DNA from 2 places in the Rhodococcus sp. 7Tela_A2 genome. Region 2 is predicted to be linked to the other one. Evidence: riboswitches for the same ligand, from Rfam matches in the RefSeq annotation. Region 2 holds a riboswitch; the other holds the start of a gene.
The links. Region 2 has a riboswitch for cobalamin ahead of TVH25_RS20355 (ABC transporter substrate-binding protein). Riboswitches for the same ligand answer to the same signal wherever they lie in the genome.
Positions count from the first base shown of each region.

Region 1: another riboswitch for cobalamin. It lies ahead of TVH25_RS02515 (ABC transporter substrate-binding protein); the one in region 2 lies ahead of TVH25_RS20355 (ABC transporter substrate-binding protein).

Region 1 covers NZ_JAXION010000007.1:1,760-9,975, reverse strand. Annotated here, with positions in the region: gene TVH25_RS02535 (FAD-dependent oxidoreductase) at 1-1,115, opposite strand, end outside; gene TVH25_RS02530 (hypothetical protein) at 1,406-1,840, shown strand; gene TVH25_RS02525 (rhodanese-like domain-containing protein) at 1,889-2,299, shown strand; gene TVH25_RS02520 (O-succinylhomoserine sulfhydrylase) at 2,296-3,519, shown strand; cobalamin riboswitch at 3,548-3,697, shown strand; gene TVH25_RS02515 (ABC transporter substrate-binding protein) at 3,786-4,679, shown strand; gene TVH25_RS02510 (FecCD family ABC transporter permease) at 4,742-5,701, shown strand; gene TVH25_RS02505 (ABC transporter ATP-binding protein) at 5,701-6,513, shown strand; gene cobU (bifunctional adenosylcobinamide kinase/adenosylcobinamide-phosphate guanylyltransferase) at 6,513-7,850, shown strand; gene TVH25_RS02495 (sulfite exporter TauE/SafE family protein) at 7,873-8,216, opposite strand, start outside.
Region 2 covers NZ_JAXION010000172.1:526-6,204, forward strand. Annotated here, with positions in the region: partial or broken gene TVH25_RS20345 (ABC transporter ATP-binding protein) at 1-211, opposite strand, end outside; gene TVH25_RS20350 (FecCD family ABC transporter permease) at 208-1,248, opposite strand; gene TVH25_RS20355 (ABC transporter substrate-binding protein) at 1,257-2,342, opposite strand; cobalamin riboswitch at 2,356-2,546, opposite strand; gene cobF (precorrin-6A synthase (deacetylating)) at 2,594-3,397, opposite strand; partial or broken gene cobN (cobaltochelatase subunit CobN) at 3,394-5,679, opposite strand, start outside.

The sequences.
Region 1 (8,216 bases), on a different contig from region 2:
CGCTTGATCCAGCCGGTGACGTAGGTGTGCGGCATGAACCGCTCCGGGCCCTCGACGGACTCGTCGCCGAGGACGCGACCGGCTTCGTTGGGCACGGTGCCCGCCTGCTCGTCGAACGGCAGCTGAGCGATGTTCTGCGACAGGTAACCGACGGCGCGGTAGACGGCCTGGACGTCCCAATCGCGGTACTTGCCGGTCCCGCGAACGTTGCCGGTGCCGTCGAGTTCGGTGCGCTCGGTACGCAGGCCCACGACCTTGCCGTCCTCCCCGAGGATCTCGTGCGGAGACTCGAAGAAGTGGAGGAACAACTTGTGCGGACGGTTGCCCACGTCGCGGATCGCCCAGTCCTGCAGCGTGTTGGCGACCATGTCGACCTGCTTGGACGCGCGGCGCGCCTGCTCGGAGCCCTGGTCGTAGTCGATGTCCTCCGGGTCCACGATCACTTCGATGGTCGGGGAGTGATCGAGTTCGCGCAGTTCGAGGGGCGTGAACTTGGCCTGGGCCGGACCGCGACGCCCGAAGACGTGCACCTCGACGGCCTTGTTGTTCTTGAGGCCCTCGTAGACGTTCGGCGGGATCTCGGTCGGCAGCAGTTCGTCGCCCGTCTTGGCGAGCACACGCGCAACGTCGAGCGCGACGTTTCCGACGCCGAGGACGGCGACCTTCTCGGCCTCGAGCGGCCACTCGCGCGGCACGTCCGGATGGCCGTCGTACCAGGACACGAAGTCGGCGGCGCCGTAACTGCCGTCGAGGTCGATGCCGGGGATGTTCAGCGCGCGGTCGGCGTTGGCACCGGTCGAGAAGATCACCGCGTCGTAGAAGCGGTTCAGGTCGTCGAGCGTGAAGTCGGTCCCGTAGTCGAGGTTGCCGAGAAGCCGGATGTTCGGCTTGTCGAGCACCTTGTGCAGGGCCGTGACGATGCCCTTGATGCGCGGGTGGTCCGGCGCGACTCCGTAGCGGATCAGACCGAACGGTGCAGGCATCCGTTCGAACAGGTCGATGCTGACTCCCGGATCCTGCGCGGTGTCGGACTTCATGAGCGCATCGGCGGCGTAGATACCGGCGGGACCGGCACCGACGATCGCGACGCGAAGGGGACGAGTCTGATCGGTCATCAGGGGATCAACTACCTCTTCGGTGAGCGGACGGACATACCCAGCTTAAATTAAGGCTGCCCTCAGCGGGCGGGGCGCAGGGCGCGGGGAAGGACGGTGTGAGAAGAATGAGAGAACCGTCGAGAGAATCGCTTCAGCGACAACACATGTGGGCACTCATGCGACACAGGTCGACGGCGAGGCGTCGAACGAGCTGAGTAGTGGCCACGTCACAATTCCTACCTCGAGAGGGTTTATTCGGCAAATGCGCCGTGACCGGCTCCGACCTGGTCGGGGATAGGATCGCCCATATGGCACAGCGTCAAGCACCCGATCCCGATCCCTCGGCCGACGAACCCGCCAGCGGTACACCCTGGCCGTTCATGGGGGCACTGCTGGTTGTCGTGCTGCTCATTCTGGCCGTGATGGGTGCGCAACTGCTCTCGCCCGCGCAGGACGAGCTGAGCGTGGACGAACGGATCAATCGCACGGTGGCGGACTACGTCAGGGCTCACAACGAGAACGACCGGGACATTCTCGCGCGTCTGCGCTGCGAAGAGCTGCCGGAGGCGGAGGCGCCGCTCTCCGACGTCGAGGGCACTGTGGAGTTGCAGGCGACCCAGGACGTCGCCGTGGAAGGTGACCGCGCGACGGTCGACGTCCGCGCGACCGTCGACGGTGAGTCCCGGATCGAGACCTGGCAGGTCGTCCAGGTCGACTCGGTGTGGCGGGTCTGCGAGTTCTGACAGCCTCCCGCTTGCGCGCCACGCCGTGACCTGTGAAAACATGTCGTGGTGAGCTACGCAGGTGATATAACGCCGCAGGAAGCTTGGGAGCTCCTGCGGGAAAACCCGGATGCCGTGCTCGTCGATGTTCGTACCGACGCCGAGTGGAAGTACGTCGGGGTCCCCGAGACCTCGCCCATCGGCCGCCGAACCGTCTTCGTCGAATGGGTTCGCTATCCCGACGGTGCCCCGAACCGAACGTTCGTGGACGACCTGGCGAAAGCCGGCGTCTCCGGCGGTCCGGTGATATTCCTGTGTCGCTCGGGGCAACGCTCGATAGGTGCCGCCGAGGCGGCTACCGCGGCGGGCGTGACCCCCGCGTACAACATCCTCGACGGATTCGAGGGAGCGCTCGACGCCGACGGGCATCGCGGAGCTCAGGGCTGGCGGGCAGTGGGCCTGCCGTGGAGGCAATCGTGAGCTCCATCCCCAAGGGCGGCGCATTCGAGCGCCGGCTTCCCGACAACGTGCGTCCTGCCACGCTGGGCGTGCGGGGTGGCACCCTGCGTTCCGGGTTCGAGGAGACGTCCGAGGCGCTCTACCTCAACTCCGGATTCGTGTACGAATCGGCGGAGGCCGCCGAAGCGGCGTTCACCGGCGAGGTCGACCACTTCGTGTACTCGCGGTACGGCAACCCGACTGTGAAGATGTTCGAGGAGCGGCTACGACTGCTCGACGGTGCCGAAGGCGCCTACGCCACGGCGTCGGGTATGTCCGCGGTTTTCACCGCACTCGCGGCTCTTCTGGGCAAGGGGGATCGGCTCGTCGCCGCCCGCAGCCTTTTCGGATCCTGCTTCGTCGTGTGCAACGAGATCCTGCCCCGATGGGGTGTGGAGACGGTGTTCGTCGACGGCGAAGACCTCGATCAGTGGGAACAGGCATTGTCCGTCCCCACGACCGCGGTGTTCTTCGAGACTCCCTCGAACCCGATGCAGACCCTCGTCGACGTGCGGGCCGTCTCCGAGATGGCGCACGCTGCCGGGGCAAAAGTGGTGCTGGACAACGTATTCGCCACTCCTCTCCTGCAACGCAGCATCGATCTCGGTGCCGACATCGTGGTCTACTCGGGCACCAAGCACATCGACGGCCAGGGCAGAGTGCTCGGCGGTGCCATCCTCGGACCCGCGGACTACATCGACGGACCCGTGCAGAAGCTCATTCGTCACACCGGTCCGGCGCTGAGCCCGTTCAATGCGTGGACGCTGCTCAAAGGTCTGGAAACGATGCCGGTCCGGGTGCGCGCCGCGGTCGATTCGGCGCTGCGCCTGGGCCAGTTCCTCGAGACGCAGGACAAGGTGCGCTGGGTCAAGTACCCGTACCTGGAGTCGCATCCGCAGCACGACCTCGCGCGGTCGCAGATGAGTGGCGGTGGCACGATCCTCACGTTCGAGCTCGACGCTCCCGAGGGCGAAGGCAAGAAGCGCGCGTTCGAGCTGCTCAACAAGCTGCGCATCGTGGACATCTCGAACAACCTCGGCGATTCCAAGTCCCTCATCACCCACCCCGCGACCACCACCCACCGGGCGATGGGCCCGGAGGGGCGCGCCGCGATCGGCCTGTCCGACGGGGTCGTGCGCCTCTCGGTGGGACTCGAAGACCCCGAGGATCTGCTCGAAGACCTCGAGCAGGCGCTCTCCTGACCCGAGAGCACTCTTCCGGCCCGGAAACGCTGTGGGTTACGCTGCGGGTTCTCTGCCAGTCGGGCAGGGCACCCGCAGCGTTACGGTGAAGCCGGTGAAAATCCGGCGCTGTCCCCGCAACTGTGAACTCCGGCGATCGTGCCGGGGAAGCCAGGTCAGCCGGCGCAGCGGGCACGTACTGGTCCTCGGACGAAGGACGGTCTCGTGCCGCAACTGACGATGTTGCAGCCGTACTGTTTTCGTCCTCCGAGTTACGGAGGATGGCTGTGCCCCTCGTATCCCACCGGCTGCTCGCTGCCGGAATCACCGCGTGCGCTCTGCTGGCCACGGCGTGCGGCGCCGACGACGCCGCCAACCATGACAACCACGACACCGCCGGAGCCGGAAGTCCCCAGGCGATCGTGTCCCTGAGTCCCGTCAGCACCGAAATGCTGTACGCCGTCGGCGCCGGCGACCAGGTGATCGCCGTCGACGACCAATCCGACCATCCGGCCGGCGTACCGGTCACCGATCTGTCCGGGTACACCCCGAACGTCGAGGCGATCCTCGGTTACGAACCCGATCTGGTGGTCGCCAACGCGGACACCGCGGATCTCGTCGCCGGACTCGAGCAGGCCGGCGTCGAGACCCTGATTCTGCCCGCGGCGCTCACCCTCGACGACACCTACGCCCAGCTCGAGCAGGTCGGTGCGGCCACCGGGCACGTCGCAGACGCGGCCGAACTGGTCGCGCAGATGAGGAGCGAGGTCGACGAGATCCTCGCCGGACTGCCCGAACGTCAAGTCCCGCTTCGCTATTACCACGAACTCGACAACACCTACTACTCCGTCACAGACGACACCTACATCGGCGAGATCTTTTCCATGCTCGGTCTCACCTCGATCGCGACCGGCGGCAACGGGTATCCGCAACTGTCGGCCGAGTTCATCCTCGAAGAGAACCCCGACATCGTCTTCCTCGCCGACGGCCAGTGCTGCGGCGTCACGCCCGAGAATGTGGCGGAGCGAGCAGGATGGGGCGAGCTCACGGCGGTCCGTGACGGGCACGTCTACGTCCTCGACGAGGACATCGCCAGCCGCTGGGGGCCGCGCGTCGTGGACTTGATGCGGGATGTCGCCCGGATCGTCACCGGGATCCCAGCGGCCCAGCCCGCGTCTTGATCACGACCCCGCGTCGTCGCGCCCTCGTGCTGGGTGGCGCGGCGGTCGTTCTCCTCGCCGCCATGCTGGTGAGCATCCTCGTCGGTCCGGCGGGACTCACGCCACAGGCGGTCCTTCTCGACATCGCCGACCGGTTGCCGTTCGTCGACGTCGATTCCGGGCTCTCGACGCGGCAACAGGCGATCCTCTGGAACATCCGCATGCCGCGCGTGGTGCTGGGGGTTCTCGTCGGAGCCATGCTCGCCGTCGCCGGAGCGGCGTACCAGGGCGTCTTCCGCAATCCCCTGGCCGACCCCTACCTGCTCGGGGTGTCGAGCGGGGCGGGCCTCGGCGCGACACTCGCGATCGTGGTCGGAGGCGCCGCAGGGTTTGCCGGGGTTCCGATCGCAGCGTTCGCCGGCGGCCTGCTGGCGGTCGGTGCGACGTATGCCCTCGGCCGCTCGGTCGGCGGGGTGCGTTCCGAAGTCGTCATCATCCTCGCGGGCGTGGCGGTCGCGGCGTTCGCGAATGCCATCCAGACGTTCTTCATGCAACTGCACGACGACACCTTGCGTCAGGTGTACTCCTGGATGCTCGGGCGGTTGTCCACCGACGGGTGGTCCGATGTCGTCGTCGTCCTGCCGTACGTGGTGGTCGCGGTCGCCGTCATCGCGCTGCACCGGCGCACCCTCGACGTCATGGCGGTCGGCGACGTCGAGGCCGCCAGCCTCGGGATCCATCCGGCTCGTGTCCGGCTGTTGTTGGTCTGCGTGGCGACACTCGGCACCGCCGCCGTGGTGTCGGCGAGCGGACTGATCGGGTTCGTCGGCATCGTGGTGCCGCACGCGGTCCGGTTGCTCGTCGGCCCCGGTCACCGCATGCTGCTGCCGTTGTCATTGATGGTCGGGGCGACGTTCCTCGTCCTCGCCGATGTGCTCGCCCGCAGCGTCATGTCGCCGTCGGAACTGCCCATCGGCGTGGTCACCGCCGCGATCGGTGCGCCGTTCTTCCTCGTCGTACTCAGACGAAGCCGAGGTGCATGATGCCCGCCGATCTCGAATCGCTCGCGTCCACCGCCGTCACGTGCCGCGGTGTCGGGGCTGCACGCGGCGGCGTGGACGTGCTCCACGACGTCGATCTCACCGTGGCGACGGGCGCGTGGGTGTCGCTCGTCGGACCCAACGGGTCCGGTAAGACCACGTTGTTGCACGTTCTCGCGGGACTCGTTCCCTCGACGGGGCACGTGCGGGTGGCGTCCGTGACGCCCGGCCGGGGCGGCCGGCGCGCAACGGCGCGCGCGGTCGCGCTGATGCCCCAGCGCCCCGTGGTTCCCGAGGGTGTCACCGTCGAAGAACTCGTCCGGCTCGGCCGCACACCGCACATCGCACGGTTCGGCTCGGAAACGGGACACGACCGCGCGGTGGTGGACCGGGTCATCGAGCGCCTCGAACTCGAGCCGTTCACACGCCGATTCGCGACGGATCTGTCCGGGGGTGAACTCCAGCGCGTGGTCCTCGCTCGCGCACTGGCACAGGAACCACAGGTGCTGCTGCTCGACGAACCCACCAGCGCGCTCGACATCGGGCACCAACAGCAGGTACTCGAACTCGTGGACTCCATGCGCACCGAAGGCGAGCTGACGGTGATCGCAGCCATGCACGATCTGACCTCGGCGGCGCAGTACGGTGACAGGCTCGTCCTTCTCGACCGCGGCCGGGTCGTCGCCGACGGGCCGCCCGCCGAGGTGCTCACGGTCGACCGGATCGGCCAGGTCTACGGGGCGCGGGTCGAGGTCCTCGACCGTCCGGCCGGCCGCGCCGTTCTCCCGCTTCGTGATCCGTGGAAGGACGCATGATGGACGTACTGCTGCTGGGCACCGGTGCCGCGGACGGCTGGCCGAATCCTTTCTGTGCCTGCGAGTCCTGCACGGATGCCGCACGCCGCGGTGAGATCCGCGGCCAAACGGCCGCGCTCATCGACGACGTGCTCATGCTCGACTGCGGACCCGAAGCTCCCCGCGCCGCAGTACGTTTCGGCAGGACCTTGGCGGGTGTGCGTCACATCCTGCTCACCCACGCGCACACCGACCACCTCGGGCCGCAGGCACTGTTGTTCCGCTCGTGGGTCGATGCGGGTCACGTGCTCGAGGTCGTGGGACCGGCGGACGCGGTCGACACGTGCCGGCAGTGGGCGGGCCCGGACGATCCGGTGCGCTTCGTACCGGTCCGGGCGGGCGACGCGCTCACCGTCGGCGGGTATGCGGTGCGGGTTCTTCCCGCACGACATCACGTGTTCCGCGACGGTGATGCGGTGCTCTACGACGTCACCGGTCCGGACGGTTCCCGCATCCTGTGGGCGTGCGACACCGGCCCGCTCCCGGACGGCTGGTTCGACGCGGTGCGCGGTGCGCGGTTCGATGCCGTGTTCCTCGAAGAAACATTCGGTGACCGATCGGAGTTGGGGCAAGGGCACCACGGACTGCCCGAATTCCGGGACACCGTCGCGGCTCTGCGCAGGTGCGATGCCGTGACCGACGCGACGGACGTGGTGGCGGTGCACCTCGGCCACCACAACCCGCCGATCACCGCCCTGCGCGAGCGGTTGCGGGAGTATGGGGCCAGGCCCGGTATCGACGGCGAGGAGGTGCGCGTGGGGGACGCCACCGCGCCGCCGCACCGGACCCTGGTGCTCGGGGGCGTGCGCTCCGGAAAGTCACGGCACGCGGAAGAACTGTTCGCTTCGCACGCCGCCGTCACCTACGTCGCGACCGGCGGGACCCGCGCAGGCGACGAGGAATGGGCGCAACGGGTTGCCCTGCATCGCGAGCGGCGGCCCGAATCGTGGTCGACGGTGGAGACATCCGATGTGAGCGGCGTGCTGCGCGCGGCTACCGATCCGCTGTTGGTCGACTGCCTCGGCACCTGGCTCACCGCACGAATGGATCTGCACGACGTATGGAACGGCGGCGACATGGGGGCGGTCGACGCCGACATCGCCGAACTCCTCGACGCGTGGCGGCGATGCCGGGTGCCGGTGGTCGCCGTGAGCAACGAGGTGGGCAGTGGTGTGGTCCCGGCCAGTGCCTCGGGACGGCTGTTCCGCGACACTCTCGGGCGTCTCAATGCCGCGGTGGCGGCAGTCTCGGACAGTGTCACGCTCGTCGTGGCGGGGATACCGCTGACGTTGCGCTGATCCCCGCGACCAGGCCTCTGCCTCAGGCGAGCAACCGGTACAGGCCGATGAGCCCCACAGCGACGATGACCGCCCGTAACACGGTGGGGGACATACGCCGACCGTACCGGGCACCGAGGTCTCCGCCGATCAGCGAACCCACGGCGATCAATACGACCACCGTCCAGTCGATGCGCTCGAACGCCACGAGAATGTATGCGGTGGCCGCGACGATGTTCACCAGCAGCGAGAGCAGATTCTTCGCGGCGTTCTGCCGTTGGATGTGTTCGGTGAGCAGAGCGCCGAACAAGCCCATCAGCAGAATTCCCTGCGCGGCGGTGAAGTATCCGCCGTAGATGCCGACAGCGAAAGTGCCCGCCACGAGCA
Region 2 (5,679 bases):
TGTCGGCACCATCGAGCGTCACAGTGCCCGCGTCCGGACGGTCGACGCCGGCAAGCAGACGCAGGAGTGACGACTTGCCGGAACCGTTGGGGCCGAGCAGCCCGATTGTCTCGCCGGGCCGCGGGTCGATCGTCACGTCGTCGACTACGAGGTTGCCGCCCCGGCTCCACCTCAGCGATGTTGCCGCCAGTGTCTCTGTTTTCCTCGTCACTGCGTGCTCCTCATACGGAAGAGAATCAGGGCGAAGGCGGGCACACCGATCAGCGCTGTCACCACACCGACCGGTACTTCCTGCGGCGCGAACACCGTGCGCGCCACCGCGTCGACCCACACCATGAACACCGCACCCACCACTGCTGCGACCGGCACGAGACGACTGTGCCTGGGGCCGACCAGGAATCGGGCGGCATGCGGAAGTACCAGACCCACGAATCCGATGGCACCTGCCGCACTGACCAGCACCGCGGTGATGAGTGCCGTCACCACCAGGAACATCAGGCGGGTGCGTCCCACCGCGATTCCGAGCGTCGCGGCGGTGGACGATCCGAAGGTGAAGGCATCGAGCGCGGACGCCTTCAGCAGACACACCGCAACCCCCAGTGCGCACACCCCGCCACACAGGATCACGTCGCTCCAGGTTGCGCCCGCGAGCGAGCCGAGCAGCCAGAACAGCACACCACGGGTGCGTTCCGCGTCGGCCGACGAGATGACGATGAAAGAGGTGAGCGCCGAGAACAATTGCGTACCCGCGACACCGGCGAGGACCACACGGGAGGTTCCGCCGCCCGCGCCCGTCGCAAGCAGCAGCACCAGCCCGAACGACACCAGCGCGCCGAGAAAGGCACCACCGGACAACGAGATCGCACCGCCTCCGATGCCGAGGACCGCGATCATCACGGCGCCGGTGGAGGCACCGGACGAGATACCCAGCACGAACGGGTCGGCGAGCGGATTTCGCAGCAGCGACTGCATGATCACGCCGCACACGGCCAGGCCGGCCCCGCACACCGCCGCGAGCAACGTTCGAGGTAGCCGCAGTTCCCAGACGATGCCCTCCCGGATTGCACTCACCGTCGACCCACTCATACCCAGCTTGTCGAAGATCACCGAATAGACGTCCCCGACAGAGAGATTCGCGGGCCCTATGGTGACGGTGACGGCGATCGACAGAGCAAGCGCCACCACTCCCACGGTGATCACAGCGACAACCGGGACCCGGTCGCCCCTGACGGGCAACCGGGTCTTCATCTCGGCCGTCACCGGTTGCCGAGGTTCCATTCCCGCACTGCGGCGGCGACCTTCTCGATCCCGTCGACCGTGCGGATGGACGGGTTCATGTCGGCGCCGTTGACCACGATGTAACGCTTGTTCTGCACCGCGGACAGTCGCTGTGTGACCGGATTCGACTCGAGGAACGCGATCTTGCTGTCGAGGGCGTCACCGTCGATGCTGCGGCGACTCAGATCCCCGAGCACCAGTGCGGTCGGGTCCCGGTCCAGGACCGACTCCCAGCTGACCTGCGGCCACTCGTTGGTCGTGTCGTCGAAGACGTTCTTCGCCCCGACGGAGTTCGTGATGATGCCCGACGAGCCACAGCAGCCCGCCACATAGGGCGTGTTGATATCGGCGAACCAGAACGCCAGCGAGACCTCCGACGCATCGACCTCACCAGCAGCGTTCTCGTATCGCTGCTCGAGTTCCGCGACGAACTCCTCGCCGCGATCCCGCACGTCGAAAATAGCTGCGAGCTCGCGGATCTCCTTGTAGACGGAGTCCATCGTGAGCGGTTCGGTGCGGTTGCCGTCGGCGTTGACACTCTCGTCGTTCTTGCCTTCACAATCGGTGGGCGACAGGTACGACGGCACCCCGAGCCGGTCGAACTGATCCCGGTCCGCGACACCGCCCTCGCCCAGCGTGCCGCCGAACGATGCCGACACGAAGTCGGGTTCGGTCTCGAGGACCACTTCGAACGACGGTTTGTTGTCGGCGAGACGCGGGACGGTCTCGTTCGCGGCTGCGAGGTTGTCGCGCACCGGGTCCGTCCACGTCGCGGTGCCGACCATCCGATCGGCGAGTCCGAGCGACAGCAGGATCTCCGTGGAGCCCTGGTTGAGCGAGACGGCCCGCTGCGGGGGCGCATCGATTGTGACGGAATAACCGCAATTGTCGATCGTCAGTGGGTAGTTCGTCGCGGACGACGAGACGTCGACGTCCTGTTCGGCGGCTCGCTCGGTGTCGTTCGTCGAACAGCCTGCGACCGCGAGGGTCGCGGCGAAGACTGCGATGCCTGTGCGCAGCAGCGTGTGCCGCCCCTGTCGGGCGGTGAATATCGAGTTGTTCATGTCCATCCTCGTGGTGTCACTTCGGTCCGCGCAGGTGTCCTGGCTCCCGGATCGACGCTCTCCCCCGGCCTTCCAACCGTGATGGGTCGTGGCCGTACGAGTGGGGGATAGCTCCTCGGTGACAGTTGCGGGACAGCCCCGGATTCGCACCGGTGTTCCCTACGTCGTCTCGAAGCGTACAAGACCATCGCGAACATGGATATAGCGGCGGGTCGGCGGAGAGGTTCACATCAGGAGGGACGGTGGTGGATTCACGCCCTGGACCGATGTGGTGAACGGTGACCGGCGGCGCGGCGAAGCAGATACGTATCCATTACCCAGCCTCGCGCGACTTTGGCCCGCGCCCGCGCCTTCTCGATCTCGGGAAGTACGTCGGAGAGGCGTCCGGCCACGAGTTCTTCGTCGGTCGTTCCCAGCTGTGCGCCCCACCAGATATCCCACGCACCTGGTAGTTCCGAGCACGCGAGCTGCCCATCGAGCATGACCACGATGTTCTCCGCTCCTCCGGCCACCTCCTCGGCGAGCCGCCGGCCCGTCGTGATGGTGATGGGGCCTCCGATCACGTTGAGCACCAGCCTGTGCCGTGCCGCGAGCACCTGCACACTGCTGACTCCCGGGATCACGTCGTAGTCGATGTCGAGGAGTCCACGACTGCGAATACGTTCGACGACACGGATAGTGCTGTCGTACAGACTCGGATCTCCCCACACGAGGAGCCCGACGGTCTCGCCGTCGAGAACCTGTTCGGCGAGCGCGATCTCGTAGGCTTCGGCGCGTGCGGCGTGCCAGTCGCGCACCTCGGCGCCGTATGCCTCGGGTGTCCGGTCGCGCGGCGGATCGGGCACCGCGATCACGCGATAGTCCCGCGTGCTGTGACGGCGGCAGATCTCCTGCCGCACAGCGACGAGATCACCTGTACCCGCACGTCCGGCTTCGGCCTCCTTGTCGGCGACAAGGAACACGTCGACGCTGTTCAACGCGTGTACGGCGGTCACCGTCAGGTCGTCGGGCCCACCCGGGCCGATACCGATGAGCCGCAGCCGCCGGACGGTCACCCGCGGTCCTCGAGGTCACCTTCTGCGTCGAGGTACGCCTGCTGCAGCGCCTGCATCGTGTCGGGATCCGGCTCGGCCCACAGACCACGGTCGGCGGCCTCGGTGAGTCGCTCGACGATCCCGCGCAACGCCCACGGGTTCGCCTCGCGGAGGAATTGCTGATTCTCGGGATCGAGAGCGTATGTCTGCGCGAGGGTTTCGTACATCCAGTCCTGCACGACACCGGCCGTGGCGTCGTACCCGAAGAGGTAGTCGACGGTCGCGGCGAGTTCGAAGGCGCCCTTGTAACCGTGGCGGCGCATCGCCGTGATCCAGCGCGGATTGACCACGCGGGCACGGAACACTCTCGCGGTATCCTCGGCGAGCGACCGGGTGCGCACCGCGTCGGGGGTCGTGGAGTCTCCGATGTAAGCCTTCGGGTCGTTGCCGGTGAGTGCGCGTACCGTCGCGACCATGCCCCCGTGATACTGGAAGTAGTCGTCGGAGTCGGCGATGTCGTGTTCGCGGGTGTCGGTGTTCTTCGCCGCCACCGCGATACGTCGATAGTTGGCGCGCATGTCCTCGGCGGCGGGTACGCCGTGCAGGCCGCGACCGTAGGCGAAGCCACCCCACGCGGTATACACCTCGGCGAGATCCGCATCGGTGCGCCAGTTCCCGGAGTCGATGAGTTGCAGGATCCCCGCACCGTACGACCCGGGCTTGGAACCGAAGATCCGCCGCACCGCGCGGTCGGCGTCGCCGTGCTCGGCTTCGTCCCGTTCGGCGTGGGCGCGTATGTAGTTCATCTCGAGAGGTTCGTCGAGTGCGGCGACCATGCGGATCGCGTCGTCGAGCATTCCGATGACGTGCGGGAACGCATCGCGGAAGAACCCGGAGATCCGGACGGTGACGTCGATGCGTGGCCGGCCGAGCTCTTCGAGCCCGACCACGATCAACTCCCGGACACGCCGGGACTCGGGGTCCCATTCGGGACGCACACCGATCAGCGCGAGGACTTCGGCGATGTCGTCGCCGGCGGTCCGCATCGCCGAGGTCCCCCACACCGACAGTCCTACCGACTGCGGGTACTCACCGGTGTCCGCGACATACCTGTCGACCAGGGCATTCGCGAGTGCCACGCCGGTGTCGTAGGCGAGTCGGCTCGGGACCGCCTTGGGATCGACGGTGTAGAAGTTGCGGCCGGTGGGCAGCACGTTGACCAGGCCCCGCAGCGGCGATCCGGAGGGCCCGGCGGGGATGTAGCCGCCGCCGAGAGCATGTAGCACCGCATCGAGTTCGTCGGTGGTCCGCGCCAGGCGCGGCACCACTTGCTCAGCAGCGAATTCCAGCACTCGTGCGACCTCGTCGTCGGCGCGACCGAGTACGGATTCGACTGTGGCTGCGCCAGATCCGCAAGTCCAGCTGCGGTCTTCCATTGCTCGGACAAGCGCACGGGCCTGGGACTCGACCGCGTCGACCTCGGTGAGCGGCCCGTCGGGCTTCAAACCCAATGCGGTGCGAAGCCCGGGCACCGCGTGTGATTTCCCTCCCCACACCTGGGCTGCGCGCAGGATGGACAGCACCAGGTTCACGCGCGCGTCCCCCTCGGGGGCGCCACCGAGCACATGCAGGCCGTCGCGGATCTGCGCGTCCTTCACCTCGCACAGCCAGCCGTCGACGTGCAGGAGGAAGTCGTCGAACTCTGCGTCGTGCGGGCGATCGTCGAGGCCCAGGTCGTGGTCGAGTTTCGCGGCCTGGATCAGCGTCCAGATCTGTGCGCGGATCGCGGGCAGCTTCGCCGGGTCCATCGCCGCGATGTTGGAGTACTCGTCGAGCAGCTGCTCCAAACGCGCGATGTCACCGTAGGATTCGGCGCGGGCCATCGGTGGGATCAAGTGGTCCACGATGGTGGCGTGTGCGCGACGCTTGGCCTGCGCTCCCTCGCCGGGATCGTTGACGAGAAACGGGTAGATCAGCGGCATGTTGCCGATCGCGGCGTCCGTCGCACACGACGCGGACAGTCCCGCATTCTTGCCCGGCAGCCACTCCATCGAACCGTGCTTACCGAGGTGCACGACGGCGTCGGCGCCGAATCCGTTCTCCACCCACCGGTACGCCGCCAGGTAGTGGTGCGACGGCGCCATGTCCGGATCGTGATAGATCGCGACGGGGTTCTCACCGAATCCGCGGGGCGGCTGGATCATCAGCACCACGTTGCCGGCCTGCAACGTCGCGAGGACCACGGCCTTGTCCGCGCCGAGGGCGTCGGCCCGCAAGGAGCCCGGGGGCGCGCCCCACGGGTA